DNA from 3 places in the Corynebacterium sp. HMSC034A01 genome. Region 1 is predicted to be linked to each of the others. Evidence: predicted binding sites of a transcription regulator. Region 1 holds the regulator's gene; each other region holds the start of a gene.
The links. The regulator LexA, encoded in region 1, represses DNA repair genes until DNA is damaged. The targets are predictions, from matches to a motif close to CGAACANNTGTTCG.
Positions count from the first base shown of each region.

Region 1 (3,431 bases):
ACATTTTGTGGCTGATTGAGGAGCTGCGTGTGAGCTTGTTTGCGCAGCGGCTGGGAACGCCGAAGCCGGTGAGCCAGCGCCGCATTGAGAAGAAGATTGACGCGCTGCGTTAGCTGCGAAAGCGTGGGTTAGAAGTCTTCGCGGTCGCGGCGGCGCATGAGCCGGATTTCGGACTCGAAGTCGTCCGCGCTTTCGAAAGACTTGTACACGGACGCGAAACGCAAGTACGCCACCTCGTCGAGGGCGCGAAGTGGCTCAAGGACGGCCAAACCGATCTCGTGGGCGGGCACTTGCGAGCTTCCTTGCGCGCGCACGGTTTCTTCGACTTCTTGGGCAAGGCGTTTCAATGCGTCGTCGGTGACATCTCGGCCCTGGCATGCTCGACGCACGCCGACGATAAGCTTGTCGCGATCGAACGGTTCACTCACGCCGTTGCGTTTCACAACGGTCAGCACGGCCTTTTCTATCGTGGTGAAACGCCCCCCGCACTCAGTGCACTCTCTGCGCCGCCGAATGGCGGAGCCGGCTTCGACCAGCCGCGAGTCAGTCACACGAGATTGTTCGTTGTGGCAAAAGGGACAAAACACGGATCTCCACCCCTAGAGTATTCAAGGCTTGGCGTAGCCGTGAGTCTACGCCTTGTCTAGCGCGCAGTTGCCACTGCGGCGGCGTCGGCCGCCTGGCCATGGGTCATCGAGGACGGATCCTCGTCCTGCGCAGAAAAGACACCGCCGAACGCGGAACCGATAAGCAACGCTGCAGTCATGCACACGCCAAGCAGGACCGTATCGCGCGTCTCGTGCCGTGTTTCGAACGGATTCGCATCAGAGGGACCGTCCAAAACTTCACTACGGATCGGGCGCGCATCCGTTCGATGGGAAGTAGAAATCGCTCGAACACCGGCGCCGCCCGACCGACGCTTTGACACAGAATCAACGTCCCACACCTCTGCCGGGGGAACTACAGATGCGGCGCCGGAGCGCGATACGAATGTGTTGTGTACTGGATTGATTGCAACGGACATAGTGCGTCTCCCTTCTTTCTGCGGCACACTTTACGTACGGTGCCGACACGTTCGAATGCCATAACGTTCATATGTTCGAATACGCTTACGTGTTCGATTTATAGCATTGCGCCCGACCCGTGTCCACCCAATGTTTGCAACCATCGAACATAAGTGCCCTATCTGGTAGGTTCGTAGGCGCATCACACCGCCGAGTCCAAGGAGAACGTCATGGCACGAAAGAAGTCCGATCCAGGCAACCCGGATTACAACGCGCTGTCTGACCGTCAGCGCCGCATCCTCCAGGTGATCCAAGACGCTGTAGTCCTGCGCGGCTACCCGCCAAGCATCCGCGAGATCGGTGACGCGGCGGGTTTGCAGTCCACATCCTCTGTCGCGTACCAGCTCAAGGAATTGGAGAAGAAGGGGTTCCTTCGCCGCGATCCGAACAAGCCGCGTGCCGTGGATCTGCGTCAAATGCCAGAGACCGGGCGCAAGAAGCGCAAACCGCAGGAGGCGAAGCCGGAGGATTCCGGCAATGCCCGCTACGTGCCGGTGGTTGGTCAGATCGCGGCAGGTGCACCGATCCTCGCTGAGGAGAATGTGGACACCTACTACCCGCTGCCCGAGGAGTTGCTCGGCGACGGCGATGTGTTCATGCTCAAAGTCGTCGGCGAGTCCATGCGCGAGGCGGGAATCCTCGACGGCGACTGGGTGGTTGTCCGCTCCCAGCCGAATGCGGAGGAAGGCGAGTTCGTCGCAGCACTTCTGGACGGTGAGGCGACGGTCAAGGAGTTCCACCGCGATTCCACCGGCGTGTGGCTCTTGCCCCACAACGATGCCTTCGAGCCGATCAAGGGCGATGAGGCGGAGATCATGGGGCGAGTTATTTCGGTGTTCCGTACTCTGTAATCGGTGCGTTTGCACCGTTTACACACAAACCGGATACAGCACAGCCAGAATCGCAGGAGATCGATGTACGCCGAGGAGCGTAGACGCCAGATTGCGTCTTTGACCGCAGTTGAAGGCCGCGTCATTGTCACTGAGTTGGCGCAGCGCTTCAACGTCACCGCGGAGACGATCCGGCGTGACCTTTCGGCGTTGCACGACGAGGGCGTGGTGCACCGCGTCCACGGCGGCGCGGTTGCGAGTCAGTCCTACCGTTCTACTGAAATCCCGCTGGATGCCCGGCAACGCGCCTCCCTTGCGGCCAAAGCCGCGATTGCAGAGACTGCGCTGAAGTTCGTGCCCGATACGCAAAGCTGCACTATCTTCTTGGACTCGGGCACAACGATCAGCAGCTTGGGCAAGCGTCTGGCGGAGACCCGCGGGAATCGGGAGTACTCGGTAGTGACCAATTCCATCCCGACCGCCTTGGAGCTGAGCGATTCCGGGTTGCACGACGTGCAGCTGCTCGGTGGCAGTGTCCGGCCGATCAGCCAGGCAGTCGTCGGCAGTACCGCGCTTCGCACCCTCGCGCTTTTGCGCGCCGACGTGGCGTTCGTGGGCACTAACGCGTTGTCCATCGGCCACGGCCTATCCACCGTGGACGCCCAAGAGGCTGCGGTGAAAGCTGCAATGGTGACCAACGCCCGCAGGGTTGTCGTGTTGTGCGATTCCACGAAACTGGGCAACGACTACGTGGTGAGCTTCGCGCCGCTGACGGATATTGATGTGGTGATCACGGACGCCGAAGCGCCCTCTGCCTTCGTGGATGAGCTACGTTCGCACGGTATTGAGGTCGTGCTCGCGCAGCCCTAGCAGCCTAGTAGTGTCTCGCCCCGCGCGTTCCGCTGGGGCGCTCTGTGACTTTCTGCGCGAATATGGTGGCATCTTCGCCAGTTTGCGACCTACACTCGTTGCAGACCTGAATGAAAAACAAAGGAAAGGACACCCGAATGGCTTCCAAGACTGTGAAGGTCGGTTCCACCGTCGGGCTGCACGCACGCCCGGCCACGGTGATCGCGGACGCTGCCGGCGAGTACGACGATGAGATTCTGCTGACCTTTGTCGGCGGCGATGATGACGACGAGACGGACGCCGCTTCCTCGCTGATGATTATGGCGATGGGTGCGGAGCACGGCGACGAGGTCACCGTCACTTCCGACAACGCCGACGCCGTCGAGAAGATTGCGGCCCTGATCGAGCAGAACCTCGACGAGGAGTAAGCACTCTTCGCTTTACGACGAGCTCACGCCCGGGCATACGTCGCCCGGGCGTTTTCATGTGCAGTGATGCACCGCCCGCTAGAAGGTGGACGGCTTCGGCACCTCGAAGTCCTTGCGGTACTGCCCCTCCCCTAACGTGTCGTACGCCCAGCGCATCAGCGGGTAGATCACGATGATGCCAACCGAGCCCAGCGCGATGCCTTCTAACGTCACAGCGCCCACATCCAGGGTGAGGTTGCCGATGCCCACAATCAGCGCAA
Region 1 covers NZ_KV835934.1:40,998-44,428, forward strand. The annotation lists gene hrpA (ATP-dependent RNA helicase HrpA) at 1-113, shown strand, start outside; gene nrdR (transcriptional regulator NrdR) at 129-587, opposite strand; gene HMPREF2791_RS12315 (hypothetical protein) at 644-766, opposite strand; gene lexA (transcriptional repressor LexA) at 1,235-1,915, shown strand; gene HMPREF2791_RS02710 (DeoR/GlpR family DNA-binding transcription regulator) at 1,979-2,764, shown strand; gene HMPREF2791_RS02715 (HPr family phosphocarrier protein) at 2,902-3,171, shown strand; gene HMPREF2791_RS02720 (uracil-xanthine permease family protein) at 3,250-3,431, opposite strand, start outside.

Region 2 (3,431 bases), on a different contig from region 1:
CGAGTAGTCGAACTTCGGGCCAGTGTTACCCACGAAACGGGCCGCTTCCATCGGGCTGTCGAACTTTGCGACGACACTTTCGCCCGTCTCATCGAGCGTGAACGCGAACGCAGTTCCGCTCATGTGGGCCAGGGTGGCAGGGGTCCAGTCGGTGGGCATGTTGGACATGTCGTTCAAGTCGGAAGACATGGTTAATCTCCTTTGAGAATCGCACTTCCGGCGCGGCGGTTGCACGTGCCGGCGGATCTTCCCCCGGGGGCACCGTGCGCGATATGCGCGGTTGCCAGCCGACGAGCCGGGAGGCTTTTCCCTTGTGCAGGGTGCGTCGGACTTCGTGATCCAAACCAGGACAATAACAGACCGCTTGGTCTACTGCAAGTGGGGGCCGGAGGGCGTCGATAAGCAATATGCTCAAAGGGATGAAACTCAGCAGCGCGATGATGACACTGGCGGTCGGCTACGGGGCGGTGCGCGGGCTGCAAAACCGCCCGCCGATGCCGTTCAACGACCGAAATTTTAAGCCCACACACCCCACGCCGGTGATGTACGTGCACGGGATCAACTCGCGCACCGCGGCGTTTGAGTCGAACGCCCAAAGGCTGAAAGAACAGGGGTTTTGGGTCTGGGGCTACGACTACGGCGACATGATCGCGCCCGGATTCTTCGGCGCGGGCGACCTGAATTCGATCGTGGGCGACGTGGAGGAGCACGTGGACCGTGTGCTGCGAAAAACCGGCGCGGAGCAGGTGGACATTGTGGCGCACTCGCAGGGCGCGCTGATGACCAAGCTGTTCATTTCGCGCGGGGGCGCGGAGAAGGTGCGGCGCGTGGTGGCGATGGGCGGCAACTTCCACGGCACCGACTTCCGGGGGCTGGCCGGACAGATGGGCGCGTTCGCCGCAAACCACCCGCACTTCACCGCCCTATTCGCCCCGGGGGCAGCACAGCAGCTCGCCGGTTCCGCCTGGTTACGCGAGTTTTTGAGCGGCCCGGACACCGTGCCGGGAATCACGTACACCTCCATCTACTCACCGGCAGACACGGTGGTTACGCCCGCCTCCGCGTCGATGCTGGAGGCGGTCCCGGGCGCGGACGTGGCGAACATCGACTCCGGGCAGTGGTACGACGGCTACGCGCCCTACCACGCGCTCATGCCACGCGACCCGCTGTACGCGGACCTCACCGTGTGGGGGTTGCTGCGCGAGATGGGCGACCATGTGCCACCTTCACAATTTGAGTGAGCACCTTTTGCTTATCGACGTGCTAAAGTCGCTGGCCGTTTAGGGATACTCGAACATGTGTTTGGCTTTGCGGCGGTCGTGTCGGAGGCGTGTCGTAGCGTATGCATTGTTCATTCGTTGACAGCGCGTACCTGAAGGGAGGGATCCGCCCATGACCACGGTAATTGACCACCACGTGGACCAGCTCGTCGATAGTCTGAAGGCGCTCGAGGCGCTCATGATGCAGCCCGAATCCCTCCACCTTTTATCCACGCACCAGGCCATGGAGCGGCTGCACGCGGCGCTGCCGCTGCTGTCCAACGCGAACATCGCGTTTGCTCACCTGTGCGAGCGCGACGGGGCGGGCCGGCTGGTCGGCGCGAACCACCCGGTGGAGTACCTGACCAAGCAGCTCGGGCTCCCACGCGCCGACGCCTTTAGCCTGCTCAACCAGGCGAAGACGATGTTCGGCGAGGTCGAGGTGCCCACCCCACCCTCGGACCCGCTGATGGACGAAGAAGAGCGCGAGAAGCAGGCCGAGGAAGAAGAGCGCCGCAAAGAGGAAGCGCGCAAGGCCAAGGAGCGCGCGCGGAAGGCGGCGGCGAAGGCCAACGCGGAGAAGAAGCGCATCATTGAGCGGGCACTAATGCAGCTCAACGAACACTCGGACCCGGGCCGCGACGAGATCTACGCGCAGGCGCTCGAGGCGGCGGAGACGATGTCCGCGGAAGAGCTGCGGAAGCACGTGAACACACTGGTCAAACGCGCCAACCGCAAGGGCAGGGACTACGAGGGCAACAAGGACCCGCTCGCCGCGTTTAAGAAGCGCACCATGATCTTCGGCGAGGAGGACAGCGACGGCGGTTCCTGGGGACAGATCTACTTCGACAAAGCCAGCCGCGCCGCGTTCGAGGCCGCGCTGGCCGCCGGCGAGTCGCCCGGGGCGAACCTGCCGCCCGGCGCCGAGGACAAGCGCACCCGCGGGCAGCGGCGGTTCGACCAACTCATGGACATTGTCGGCAACCACGCGAACTCCTCCACCGCGGCGCGCAAGGGCATCGGAACCGTGGTGATGACGCTGACGCTGGAAGACCTCATGGGGGCGGACGCGTACACCGAGTTCGCCACCAACACCTCGGTGTCGTTGACCGCGTTGGACATAGTCCGGCTCGGGCTGGCAGGAGACTCCTTCGCCCTGCAGCTGGACTCGTGCACCGGGGTCCCGCTATCCCTCGGGCGGGCGCGGTTGGCCAGCGTGGAGCAGAAGCTGGTGCTTTTGGCCATGCAGCAGGTGTGCGCCTGGACCGGGTGCACCAAGCCAGGCGTGGAACTGGAAGCCCACCACATCCAGTCGTACCTGCACGGTGGGCTCACAGACCTGGAAAACCTCGTCCTCCTGTGCCGCGAGCACCACATGTGCAACAACGACAACAGGGACGGCGCCGGTGGCAAGGGTCACTTCGAGAAAGATCCCACCACCTGGGACGTCACCCACCACCCCGCCGACGGCGGGCCACCAACACCAACCACGACACGTCAGTACCAAGACTCTCCTGGTCAGAGGACTATCAGGCGGGTGCGGAAGAAATACCCCGCGTTCGACGACCCACCGAACCAGACAACCACCGACCCGCCGTTATTCGACATCGGCGATGGGTCCAGGGCCGGCCCCGACCGGGGCGGCAACATAGCGTGAGAGTTGGACGCGCGGCGGTTTGGTGCCGCGCGGGTGTGGGGTGCGTGACGGTTCGTACGCTAACCGCTAACCGCAGCGCACGATCGGCTGCGGGTCGTACACCGTGGTCTGGGTTTCCCGGCTGAGCTCGTTTCCGGCGAGGTCGTAGATGATGCGGGTGTCGGAGGTAGTGAAACCAGGCGCGCCCGAAGACGGCGCACAGTTCGAGCCGGAGACGTTCACCGGCTGCGGCTGCGTCTGCGCCCACCGGCCACCGTTGACAGACTCGACGGTCACGGTCTTGACGCCCATCAGGCTCACCGTGACCTCCCCGCCGCCGACGCTGGTGGAGATGCGCACCGGGTGCGGACTGTCGTTGCGGAACTGCAGGTCGATAGCGCCCTCATACACGGTCGCCTCGCGGCCGGCTGGGTAGCGGGAGATGTAATAGGAGTGCGGCATGTGCGCCACATCCGTCATGCCGGCGAAGTAGGAGGCGTTGTACAAGGTGGTGGCGAACTGGGAGATGCCGCCGC
Region 2 covers NZ_KV835942.1:108,295-111,725, reverse strand. The annotation lists gene HMPREF2791_RS03620 (hypothetical protein) at 1-189, opposite strand, end outside; SAM riboswitch class IV at 206-340, opposite strand; gene HMPREF2791_RS03615 (esterase/lipase family protein) at 420-1,241, shown strand; gene HMPREF2791_RS03610 (HNH endonuclease signature motif containing protein) at 1,393-2,916, shown strand; gene HMPREF2791_RS03605 (VanW family protein) at 2,983-3,431, opposite strand, start outside.
Region 2: the regulator LexA is predicted to act here: its motif matches at 1,292-1,305, upstream of HMPREF2791_RS03610 (HNH endonuclease signature motif containing protein).

Region 3 (3,431 bases), on a different contig from region 1:
TGGTCCTGTGAGTGCATTTTGGGCGGACACGTCCTACCTGCTCGGGCAGGGGTTCGTGCAGACGACGCTGGTGGCGTGCGCGCTGCTGGGCGTGCTGTCCGGCGTGATGGCGCCGCTGATCGTGCTGCGCCAGATGTCGTTTTCGGTGCACGCGACCTCGGAGCTCGCGCTCATGGGCGCCTCCGCGGCGCTGCTGTTCGGGCTGAACGTCGGCTTCGGCGCGGTGGCTGGTGCTGTGGTGGCAGCGCTAGTGTTGGCCGCGCTTGGACTCAAGGGCCAGCAAGACTCCGCCGTGGGCGTGGCCATGAGCTTCGGCATGGCGCTGTCCGTGTTGTTCATCCACTTGTACCCGGGGAACTCGAACAGGGCTTTGGCGCTGCTGACGGGCCAGATTGTCGGCGTGTCGGCGCAGAACGTGGCGCTGCTGGCGGGGACGACGGTATTAGTAGCCGGCGCGGTGCTGGTGCTGTGGCGGCCGCTGCTGTTCTCCTCCGCGGACCCCGTAATGGCCGCCGCGTGCGGGGTTCCCGTACGGACGATGGCCCTGGTGTTCGCGGTGCTGGTCGGCATCGCGTCGGCGCAGTCAGTGCAGATCGTCGGCGCGCTGCTGGTGATGTCGCTGCTGATCACCCCCGGCGCGTCCGCCGCTCAAGTCACGGCGAACCCGAAGCTTGCGGTGGTGCTGTCCGTGGTGTTTGCGGAGGTCGCGGCCGTCGGCGGAATGGTGCTCTCGCTCGCCCCCGGCATGCCAGTGAGCGTGTTCGTGGCCTTTATCTCGTTCGGGATCTACCTGGTGTGCCGGGTGATCGGCAGGGTGCGGGACTAGCTAGCGGTACTCCCTGTAATCCGCCGGTTGAGCACCCTTGTCCACCGCTGCGGCGGCTGCGGCGAGGAAGTCGCGGCGCACCTTCTTCTGCCCCAGCTCGCGCCCGGAGACCGACAAACGTATTGTGTTGCCCTTCTCCGCGCCGCGCTCGGCGGCCTTGATCACATTGCGGCGCCACCACTTCGCGGCGCCGTACCCCTCACCCACCGACAAGTTGCGGCCCTGCGAGAACTCACCCTGTTCAATGCGGTAGATGCCCTTCGTGGAGGCGGCGACGGTGAACCCGAACTCACCGAGCACCTTCAGAGTGCCGTCCGACATGCGCCAGCGCGGCGGCGCAAACATGTCCAAGTCGAATCCCAGCGCGGACATCTGGCGCGTCGCGCCTTTGAGACGCAGCCGCGCCTCGTGCTCCCCCAGGCTGGCGAACTCGCTGCGGCGCCCCTGCACCGGCTGGTCGAAGCCGTTGAGCATGAGGGCGCGGTGTTCGAGCTGCTCGTTGAGCCAGGAGCGCGTGGCGTCGTCCTTAGCCAGGTGCCACTTCTTGTCGATGTGCGGCGCCACCAACAACGACACCGGCACCCCCTCCCGATCCAGGTCGCGCACCATGCTGGCAACGTCCTCCAACGTCGCGTCGAAGATGGAGGAAATTGAAACAAGTACGCGCCCAGGCATAGGGGAAATTATCGCACACCTAGACAGTTAGTGCCGGGTGAAAAATGTTCACAGAGTTCGCACACATGTTCTATCTCGGCGGACTCGTGTCAGACGGGGTTCTACTATGCGAATTCAAGTGCAATGAAAGGAGGTGCTCCAGATGAGTGCAGTGCTCGACCAAGCGGTCAACCAAATCGTCGACGGGCTGCGTTCGCTCGCCAACGTGATGCGGGAACCGGACTCGCTCCACCTCGCCTCCACCCACGTGGCCATGGAGCGCCTCCACGCCTGCCTGCCGCTGCTGTCCAACGCAGACGCCGCGTTCGCTTTCCTCTGCGACCGGGACGGCGCCGGCGCCCTTGTCGGCGCGAACCACGCCGTGGAGTATCTGACACGGAGCTTGGGCTTGTCCCGTCGAGAAGCATTCGCTCTCTTGGAGCAGGGCAAGAGGCTCTACGGCGAACCCGAGGTGCCCGAGCCGGAGCCGAGCGAAAACAAAGAGGACCGCAAACGCAAGGAGCAGGAGGCGGAAGCGCGGCGAAAGAAGGCGCGCGAGGCGCAGGAGCGGGCACGCCGGGCAGCCGAGAAGGCCAACGCAGAGAAGAAGCGCATCATCACCAACGCGCTCAAAGACCTCAACGAGCACGCCAACCCCGGCTACGAGGAGATCCTCGCCGAAGCAATGGAGGCAGCCGAATCCCTCACCGCCGAGGAGCTCCGGAAGTTCGTCCGCGACCAGGTCAAGCGCGCCAACAAGCGCGGACGCGACTACGACGGCGAGAAAGACCCCCTCGCCGCATGGAAGAAGCGCGGCATCTGGCTCGGGGAACCGGACGCGGACGGCGGCTCCTATTTCAATGGCTACCTCGATGCCGCGTCGCGGGCGAAGCTAGAGGCCTGTCTTGCCGCCGGCGACCACATGGGGTCCAACATGGAAGGCGAGGACGCCGCGAAGCGGGACAGCCGGCGCAAGCACCAGCGCCACTTCGACCAACTCATGAACGTGCTCGACCGCTACGGCGATGCCGCCACAAAGTCCCGCGGCGGCGTGGGCACGGTGGTGATCTCGCTTACCCTCGACGACCTCTTAGAGGCGGACGCCTTCACCGAGTTCCCCACCAACACCTCGGTGTCGCTGACCCCGCTCGACATCGTGCGTTTGGGGCTTGCCGGGGACAGCTTCATCCTCCAGCTCGACTCGGCCACCGGCGTCCCGCTTTCCCTCGGCCGCACCCGCCTTGCCTCCGTGGAGCAGAAGCTTGTGTTACTGGCGATGCAGAGCGTGTGCGCATGGAACGGCTGCACCAAGCCGGGCGTCGAACTCGAGGCCCACCACCTGGACTCCTACCTCAGCGGCGGGCTGACCAGCATCGACAACCTGGTCCTGCTGTGCCGCGAGCACCACATGTGCAACAACGACAACAAAGACGGCGCCGGCAACAAGGGCCACTTCGGCCGCGACTCCGACACCGGCGACGTGTACTACCACCCCGCCAACGGAGATCCGCCGAGGCACACCAGCACCTACCAGTACTGCAATTCACCTGGTCAGAGGCTTGCCAAAAAGGCGAGGTCACGGCACGGCGGCAACCACAACCGCCCGCCGGACCCTGCCCTATTCGACCCGGACGGTTAAACCGCCCCTGCCTTCACCAGCGTCCACGCGTACTCGAACGCGGTCTGCTTCCACTTGGCGTAGCGGCCCGACACGCCGCCGTGCCCCGCGGACATCTCCGTCTTCAGCAGGACCTCGCCTGCGGTGCCCACCTCGCGCAGCTTTGCCACCCACTTCGCGGGCTCGACGTAGAGCACGCGGGTGTCGTTCAGGCTGGTCACCGCGAGGATGTCCGGGTAGTCCTGGGCGGTGATGTTCTCGTACGGGGCGTACGTCGCCATGTAGTCGTACACCTCAGGGTCGTGGTACGGGTCGCCCCACTCTTCCCACTCC
Region 3 covers NZ_KV835948.1:37,181-40,611, forward strand. The annotation lists gene HMPREF2791_RS04660 (metal ABC transporter ATP-binding protein) at 1-11, shown strand, start outside; gene HMPREF2791_RS04665 (metal ABC transporter permease) at 8-826, shown strand; gene HMPREF2791_RS04670 (DUF2334 domain-containing protein) at 827-1,501, opposite strand; gene HMPREF2791_RS04675 (DUF222 domain-containing protein) at 1,644-3,119, shown strand; gene HMPREF2791_RS04680 (S9 family peptidase) at 3,116-3,431, opposite strand, start outside.
Region 3: the regulator LexA is predicted to act here: its motif matches at 1,560-1,573, upstream of HMPREF2791_RS04675 (DUF222 domain-containing protein).